One region of the Sphingomonas sp. UYAg733 genome, then DNA from elsewhere that is predicted to be linked to it. Evidence: predicted binding sites of a transcription regulator. Region 1 holds the regulator's gene; the other holds the start of a gene.
The links. The regulator LexA, encoded in region 1, represses DNA repair genes until DNA is damaged. The targets are predictions, from matches to a motif close to GTTCCNCNCTTGTTCT.
Positions count from the first base shown of each region.

Region 1 (4,213 bases):
GACCATCGTCATAGCCATAGCCTTCATCGCCATCGCGCACGAAATAGGGCGAATCGGCGCCCGGGCGGTAATAATAATAGCGGTATCCGTCATCGATCGGCTCGGCAAAAGCGATCGAATCGTCATAGCCCTGCCAAGCCCAAGGCTCGACCTCGTCATAGTCGAAGCCGTAATCGGGCGGCGCGTCGCCGAGCGCGTCGGCAAAGCCCCAGGCATCGTCGGCATAGGCATAGGATTGGCCCGGGTCGGCCAGCTGCACCGCCCTTATCGGACGTGCCGCAGGAAGTGCCGCCACCGCCGCAGCGGGCCGGATAGCCGTTGCCGCGCCGGCCGCGAGCGGCAGCGTCGCCGGCAGTTCGGGCAATTGATAGGCAGCCTTGTCCCTGTCGGTCGCGGCCTCGGGATTGCATCCGGCAAGCATCAGCGACGCCGCAATGGCGATCGCGGCACTGGCCCGGCGAAGGCTCGGGTGTATTCGCTTGGTCATGGCATCCAACTCCTGGTGCGCCCCAAAGCGTGGAACATGGCGCAATGTTCCTGAACCCGGCGTGGCACGGTCGTTCATCGAGGGTCGGTGCTGCCGGGCTTGCATTTGTTCGCCTTGCTCTTGTTTAGCATGGTGGACGCGGGCGCGGCCTGCCGGGTACATCACCGCCTGTGAACCCACCCGCTCTTCTTCCTCTCGCCGAGGCCCAGTCGCGGCTTTTCGCGCTCGCGCCCCGCGTTTCGAGTGAAACCGTAACGCTGCGCGCCGCCGCCAATCGCTGGGCGGCGGCCGACATCGTCGCTTTGCGGACTCAGCCCGCCGCCGATCTTTCGGCGATGGACGGTTATGCGATTCGCTACGCCGACCTGCCCGGCCCTTTCACCCTGATCGGCGAAAGTGCCGCCGGCCGGCCGTTCGCCGGGGCTGTCGGCGCGAAAGAAACCGCTCGCATCTTCACCGGTGCGGCGATGCCCGAGGGCGCGGATACGGTGATGATCCAGGAGGAAGTCGCGCACGACGGGAATATCGTGACACTGGCCGGCGAAGGTCCGCGCCGGCTCGGCGGCAATACACGCGGCAAAGGGCTCGACTTCGCAACTGGCGACATCCTCGTGGCGCGTGGCGAACGCCTCACACCGGCGCGCATCGCGGTTGCCGCGACCGGTGGGCATGGCGCACTTCACGTAAGCCGATCGATCCGCGTTGCGATCGTTGCGACCGGCGACGAATTGACCGCGCCCGGTGCGGCGATCGGTAGCGCGGGCCTTCCCGAATCCAATGGCGTGATGCTCGCCGCGATGCTCGACGACTTGCCGGTCGAGGTGGTCGATTTCGGCATCCTGCCCGACCGTCTCGACGTGATGACCGCGGCCCTGGCGCGCGTCGATGCGGATATCCTCGTCACCACCGGCGGCGCGTCGGTCGGCGATCATGATCTCGTTCGCCCCGCACTCGAGGCCGCGGGGGGCATTATCGATTTCTGGCGTGTCGCGCTGCGCCCGGGCAAGCCGATGATGGCGGGGCGGCTCCGCGAAGCGATCGTGCTCGGCCTCCCCGGCAACCCGGTTTCCGCCTTCGTCACCGCAACGCTGTTCCTGCGCCCATTGATCGCCGCAATGGCCGGCGCGGCCGATCCGCTGCCGCGCACGACGCCGGCGATGCTCGGCGAAGCGCTCGCCGCCAATGACCATCGTCACGATTATCTGCGCGCGGAAACCCGTGATGGCCGGGTTTTCGCCTCGACGATCCAGGACTCGTCGATGCTCCGCACACTCTCGCGCGCCGACTGCCTGATCCTCCGCGCGCCCCATGCGCCCGCCGCCGCGACGGGCGAAATCGTCGATACTCTGCGCATCGCTTGACAAGCACGAGGAACATTGCGAAAACGTTCCCAGTCTGTTCCGACGGAGGAATTCGGATGTTAACGCGCAAACAGCATGAGCTGATCTGCTTCATCAGTGATCGTCTCGCCGAAACCGGCGTGTCGCCTTCGTTCGAGGAAATGAAGGAGGCACTTGATCTCAAGTCGAAATCGGGCGTGCACCGCCTGATCAGCGCGCTCGAGGAACGCCAGTTCATTCGCCGCCTGCCCAATCGCGCCCGCGCATTGGAAGTGTTGAAAGTGCCGGAACGCGGCGATGTCGCGCGCAAGACGCCTGCTTCACCGGCCAATATCCGGGTCCTGCCCGAACCCGCCAACGACGTGATCGAGATCCCATTGCACGGCCGCATCGCCGCCGGTGTGCCGATCGAGGCGTTCGAGGGCAGTTCGATGCTCGCTGTTCCCGCTGCATTGCTCGGTGGCGGCGAACATTATGCGCTCGAAGTGTCGGGCGACTCGATGGTCGAGGCTGGCATCCTCGACGGCGACTATGCGCTGATCCGCCGCGCCGATACGGCGCGCGACGGAGAAATCGTCGTCGCCTTGATCGACGATAGCGAGGCGACGCTCAAATATTTCCGCCGCGAAGGGGCGATGGTCCGGCTCGACCCGGCGAACCGGGCTTATGACGCGCAGCGTTATTCCCCGGCGCAGGTCCGCGTTCAGGGTAAGCTCGCCGGCCTTTTGCGCCGTTACGATTAATTTCAGTGCCGGGCGTCCGCCACGGGTGGCGGTCACCCGGCTGGTAGACGGTGGCGACACTGCCGCTGGAAAGCGTGATCGCGACGCCGCCGGTCTGTGCCAGGGTCGGCCGGTCGAGCTTCAGCCAGCGCGGTGTACAAGCCATAGGCAGGCGCCGATCGCTGATCACGATGTCCGCCCCTTTGCACGCCGCGATCAGCTCGCCAGCCGGCACCAGATAGGCGCTGCGCGTGGCGAGGATGCGCCAGGTCCGGCCGCCGATACGCCGCTCGGTCAGGCACAGATCGCGATTGCACCGCGCGTCGGGCTGATCTGACAGCAATAGCGGTTCGCCGTCGACCCCGCTATTTTCGGTGAGCATGTCTGACGTATAATCACCGACCCGGTCACGCAGCAAAGCCAGCCCGCCATTTGTCGTACGGATCGCGACGTGACGCCCGTCGCCGGTGATCAGCAGATCGGGTGCCGGCGTCATCAACGCCCACAGGATTCCGGCCGCAAGCGGAACCAGCCCGAGCCGCCGCCATCTCGTGCGCCACAAGGCAATCCATAATCCACCCAGCACCATCAACGCATAGGAGCCCGCAGGCATGGCTGGTAGTGCCGCGACCGACCCGGGCAGTCCGGCGGTCGTCCGCGCCAGCCATAACAACAGGTTGAGCGAATGGTCGGTAAGCCACCATAAGGGTGCGCCGAGGCTGGCGGTATCGAGCAACAGCGCCAGCGCTTCCAACGGCATCACGACGAACGTGGTCCAGGGAATCGCGACGATATTGGCCAGTGCGCCGTAAAAACCGGCCTTGTGAAAGTGGAACAACGCGATCGGCATCAGTGAAAATTCCACCGCGAGCCCGGTCAGGATCAGCGATCCGAGCCCCCTGCCGACCCTGGCGATCCAGCGCTCGCCGCGCGGCGCGAACCAGGATTTCACGCGCGGATGTTCGTGCAGCGCGACGATCGCGGTGATCGCGGCGAAGGATAGCTGGAAGCTCGGCCCGGCAAGCGCTTCGGGCCAGAGCAACACCACGACCACCGCACCGGCCGCGACCAGCCGCAAGGTCATCGCCTCGCGTCCCATCGCTAGCGCGGCGAGCACGAGTAGGGCCGCGACGCAGGAGCGGATCGTCGGCACCTGCGATCCGGTGAGCAGGGTGTAGCCAATCGCCGCCGCGGCACCGGCTGCCGCGGCGATCAGCGGCAAGCGGAAACGAAGGGCAAGCCAGGGGCTCAGCGCCAACAGCCTGAGGACCACCAGCATTGTCGCCGCCACAACCGCTGTGATGTGCAGTCCGCTGACCGACAATAGATGCGCAAGGCCGGAACGGCGCATCGCCTCCGCATCTTCCTCGGCGATCGCGCCCTGGTCGCCGGTCGCGAGTGCGCTGGCGATCCCGCCCGCGCTGCCATCGACGTGGCTCTGGATATGGCGCGAGAGCCGATCGCGCAGGCCCGCGCCCGGCGCGTCGCCCGCTGCGATCACCGCAATCGGCGCGAAGCCACGTCCCGTGCCGCCGATCCCGTCGAACCAGGCAACGCGGGCATAATCATAGGCCCCCGGCACCGCGGGTTGGGGCGGTGGCATCAACCGCGCTTTCAACCGGATCGTCGCGCCGCGCGTGAGCGCCGCGGGTACATCGTCCTCG
Region 1 is NZ_JBSRZE010000003.1:28,269-32,481, forward strand. It holds gene ACVWZA_RS07525 (hypothetical protein) at 1-487, opposite strand, end outside; gene ACVWZA_RS07530 (molybdopterin molybdotransferase MoeA) at 658-1,848, shown strand; gene lexA (transcriptional repressor LexA) at 1,905-2,570, shown strand; partial or broken gene ACVWZA_RS07540 (ComEC/Rec2 family competence protein) at 2,548-4,213, opposite strand, start outside.

Region 2 (4,213 bases), on a different contig from region 1:
AATCCGGCAAAGGCGGCGTCGGGCACGCGTTCGGCGAGCCAGCCGCGTGCCGGCCCGTCGCCGATCACCAGTACGCGATGCTTCACGCCCCGCGCCTGGAGCGCGGCGACGACATCGGCGAAGATATCCAGTCCTTTTTCGAGCACCAGCCGGCCAAGAAAGCCGATCGCGACCTCGTCATCGGCGATGCCGAGCGAGCGCCGCCAGTCGAGATCGCGCGCGCCCGGGCGAAAGCGCTGATGGTCCACGCCGCGCGACCAGATCGAAACCGGCGTGGTCACGCCCCAATGCTGGATCATCGATGCCATCGACTGACCCGGCGTCACCACCTGGTCGAAACGATTGTAGAAACGCGTCAACAGCTTGATCAGTGCCGGCTCGACGAATTTCAGGCCATAATAGCTTGGATAGGTCTCGAACCGCGTGTGCAGCGATGCGACCGCCGGAATGCCGTGGCGGCGCGCATAGGTCACCGCGCGGTGGCCAAGAAACTCCGGCGCCGAGACGTGGATCATGTTGGGCGCGAAAGCCGCGATATCGCGTCGGATGCTGCCGGGCAGCCCGCGCGCAATCTTGTATTCGTCGCGGCCCGGCAGCTTGAGCGAGGGCACGCTGACCAGATCACCGGTCGGCGCGAAGGCCGGGCGGCGGCTGGTCGGCGAATAGACACGCACCTTCACGCCTTGCGCGAGCAGGTGCCCGACCAGCAGATTGAGCGCCTGGTTCGCGCCGTCCCTAGTATAATTGTAATTGCCGCTGAAGAGCGCGACGCGGAGCTCGGTGGCCTGCATTCGAGCGCATCCACCACTTTTCTCTCCTCCCCGCAAGGGATGGGGTGGAACAGTCCCGGCCCGTGCCTAGATAAGGGCGAACCAAGGAGATGCGCTCATGACCGACCTGTCCGGCTTTCCGATCACCCAGCGCTGGCCCGCGCAGCACCCCGACCGGATCCAGCTCTACTCGCTGCCCACGCCGAACGGGGTGAAGGTGTCGATCATGCTGGAGGAAACCGGACTGCCTTATGAGCCGCATTTGATCGACTTCGCCAGCGACGACCAGAAAAGCCCCGCCTTCGTATCGCTCAATCCCAATGGCAAGATTCCGGCAATAGTCGATCCCGACGGACCCGGCGGCAAGCCGCTCGGCCTGTTCGAATCCGGTGCGATCCTGCTTTATCTTGCCGACAAGACCGGTAAGTTCGTCCCCGCCGATCCGGCCGGACGCTGGCACGCGATCCAGTGGGTGATGTTCCAGATGGGCGGCGTCGGGCCGATGTTCGGGCTGGTCGGCTTCTTCAACAAATTCGCCGGCAAGGCGTGGGAGGATAAGCGGCCGCTCGGGCGCTATGTCGATGAGGCGAAGCGGCTGCTTGGGGTGATGGATGCGGCGCTGGCGGGCAAGGACTGGTTCCTGGGGGACGAATATTCGATCGCCGATATCTCGATGCTGGGTTGGGTGCGCAATCTGATCACCTTTTACGAGGCGCGCGAGCTGGTCGGGTTCGATGATTTTGCGAATGTCGCGGCCTGGCTGGAGCGCGGGTTGGCGCGGCCGGCGGTGCAGCGGGGATTGGCGATCCCGGCGCGAGCGTAAGGTTCATTTATAGCGGGGTGATCTTCTTACTCCCCTTCCTGGAAGGTACGGGAGTAAGAAGCATGTTCCCCTCTCGTTCCGTTTCAGCTACATCGCCGTTCTATGGCAAAACCTCAAAAGCGCTATGTCTGTCAGGCCTGTGGATCGGTCTCGCATCGCTGGGCCGGCCAATGCGCCGATTGTGCGGAATGGAACACGCTGGTCGAGGAGGCCGGCGGCACTGTCACGCCATTCCAGGCCAAGCATAATCTGCAATCCGGCGGTCGTGCTTTCCAGCTTGTCGGGCTTGACGCCGAGATCGCGCTGCCTGAGCGCATGCCGAGTGGCATCGCCGAACTGGACCGCGCTTTGGGTGGCGGGTTCGTCGAGGGGTCGGCGACGCTGATCGGTGGCGATCCGGGGATCGGTAAATCGACCCTGTTGTTGCAAGCGGCGGCGAAAATGGCGCTCGCCGGGTTGTCGGTTGTCTATGTCTCGGGCGAAGAAGCGGCGGATCAGGTGCGGTTGCGCGCGCGGCGCCTTGGCCTCGGCAATGCACCGCTGCAGCTCGCCGCGGCGACCTCGACGCGCGATATCCTGACCACGCTGGGGCAGGGCAAGGCACCGGCGCTGCTGGTGATCGATTCGATCCAGACGATGCATTCCGACCTGATCGAGGGCGCACCCGGCACGGTCAGCCAGGTCCGCGCCTCGGCCCAGGAGTTGATCCGTTTTGCCAAGGAACGCGGCACGGCGGTGGTGCTGGTCGGTCACGTCACCAAGGACGGCAGCATCGCCGGCCCCCGCGTGCTCGAACATATGGTCGACACGGTGCTCAGCTTCGAGGGCGAGCGCAGCCATCAGTATCGTATCCTGCGCGCGATCAAGAACCGCTTCGGCGGTACCGATGAGATCGGCGTGTTCGCGATGGTCGCCGAGGGGCTGGCCGAGATATCCAATCCATCAGCGCTATTCCTGACCCAGCGTGACGAGGGCGTGACGGGGACGACGGTATTTCCCGCGCTGGAGGGCACGCGGCCAGTGCTGGTCGAAATCCAGGCTTTGGTCGTGCGCCTTGCCTCGGGCGCGACACCCCGGCGGGCGGTGGTCGGCTGGGATTCGGGGCGGCTGGCGATGGTGCTCGCCGTGCTCGAGGCACGTTGCGGGCTGAGTTTCTCGACCTCGGAGGTCTATCTCAACATCGCCGGCGGTTACCGCGTGCAGGACCCCGCCGCCGATATGGCGGTCGCGGCAGCGCTGGTTTCGGCACTGAGCGAGCGGCCGGTGCCGGTCGATGCCGTGGCGTTCGGCGAGATCGCCTTGTCGGGCGAGATCCGCCCAGTCGCGCACGGAGCCTTGCGGCTGAAGGAGGCGAGCAAGCTTGGGTTCGAACGCGCTCTGGTGCCGGCGGCGGTGACCGACGACAAGAGCGGGTTGAAGCTGACCGGGTTCAGGACGCTCGGCGCTTTCGTTGACCATATGCTCGGGCGTGGGTAGCGCGGCCGGGCTCGGCGCTCTATCTCCGATCCTCGGATACACCTTCCGTTCGTTTCAAGCGAAGTCGGGAAACCATGCGCGACGCATGGGGCCTGTTTCTCGACTTCGCTCGAAACGAACGGAAGATTGGGGTCCGCGCTTGATAGGTATGAAGGCACACGATGGGACTGACCGCACTCGATATCCTCGTCCTGATCGCCGTGCTCGGTTCGGCCGGGCTGGGGTTGATGCGTGGTTTCGTGACCGAGATATTGTCGTTGTTCGCCTGGGTCGCGATCATCTTCGCGCTGAAGATGCTGCATTCCCCGGTCGCGTCGATGATGACCGGGATCGTCGGCACCGTGTCGGGCGCTGCGGTGCTTGCCTTTGCGGTCATCACCGGGGTGACTTATTTCGCCGGGCGGATGGTGGCGAGTTCGCTCGGCAACCGCACGCGGACATCGGTGCTCGGGCCGGTCGATCGTGCGCTCGGCTTCGGTTTCGGCGCGATCAAGGGCTTGATCCTGTCGAGCCTCGTCTTTCTGCTCGTCGTCCTGGTCACCGACACGATGAGCGGCGGCCCGGCCAGCCGGCCCTTATGGCTGACCGATTCGCGAACGTACCCGTTGCTCAATACGACCAGCTCGAGCATCGCCGATTTCGTCGATCGGCGGCGCAAGGGACAGCCCGTGTTCGGCTTGAACGATAACGGGCGTGCCGCGAGCAATGTGACCGAAGAGGCACGGCCATGAACGCGCCGCTCTACAATAAAGATATCCTGCGGCTTGCCGCGACGATTCCCTATCAGGAGCGGCTGACCGACCCGATGGGGTCGTCGGAAAAGCGTTCGCCGGTGTGCGGCAGCCGGGTGACGGTCGATATCAATATCGACGCCGACGGACGCGTGAGCGAAGTCGGCATGCTGGTCCGCGCCTGTGCGCTGGGTCAGGCATCATCGTCGCTGTTGGCGGCGGATGTGATCGGCAAAACGCCGGGGCAGCTGGCCGAGGCGCGCGACGCACTGACCGCATGGCTGGCGGGCGCGGGGCCTTTGCCCGGCTGGACCGGCTTCGACCTGTTCGTGCCCGCCTTACCGCACAGCGCGCGCCACGCGTCGATCCGCCTCGCGTTCGAGGCTGCCGCGGATGCCGCGCTGGCCGCAACA
Region 2 is NZ_JBSRZE010000002.1:371,048-375,260, reverse strand. It holds gene ACVWZA_RS06845 (glycosyltransferase family 4 protein) at 1-791, opposite strand, end outside; gene ACVWZA_RS06840 (glutathione S-transferase family protein) at 889-1,593, shown strand; gene radA (DNA repair protein RadA) at 1,696-3,069, shown strand; gene ACVWZA_RS06830 (CvpA family protein) at 3,231-3,800, shown strand; gene ACVWZA_RS06825 (iron-sulfur cluster assembly scaffold protein) at 3,797-4,213, shown strand, end outside.
Region 2: the regulator LexA is predicted to act here: its motif matches at 1,658-1,673, upstream of radA (DNA repair protein RadA).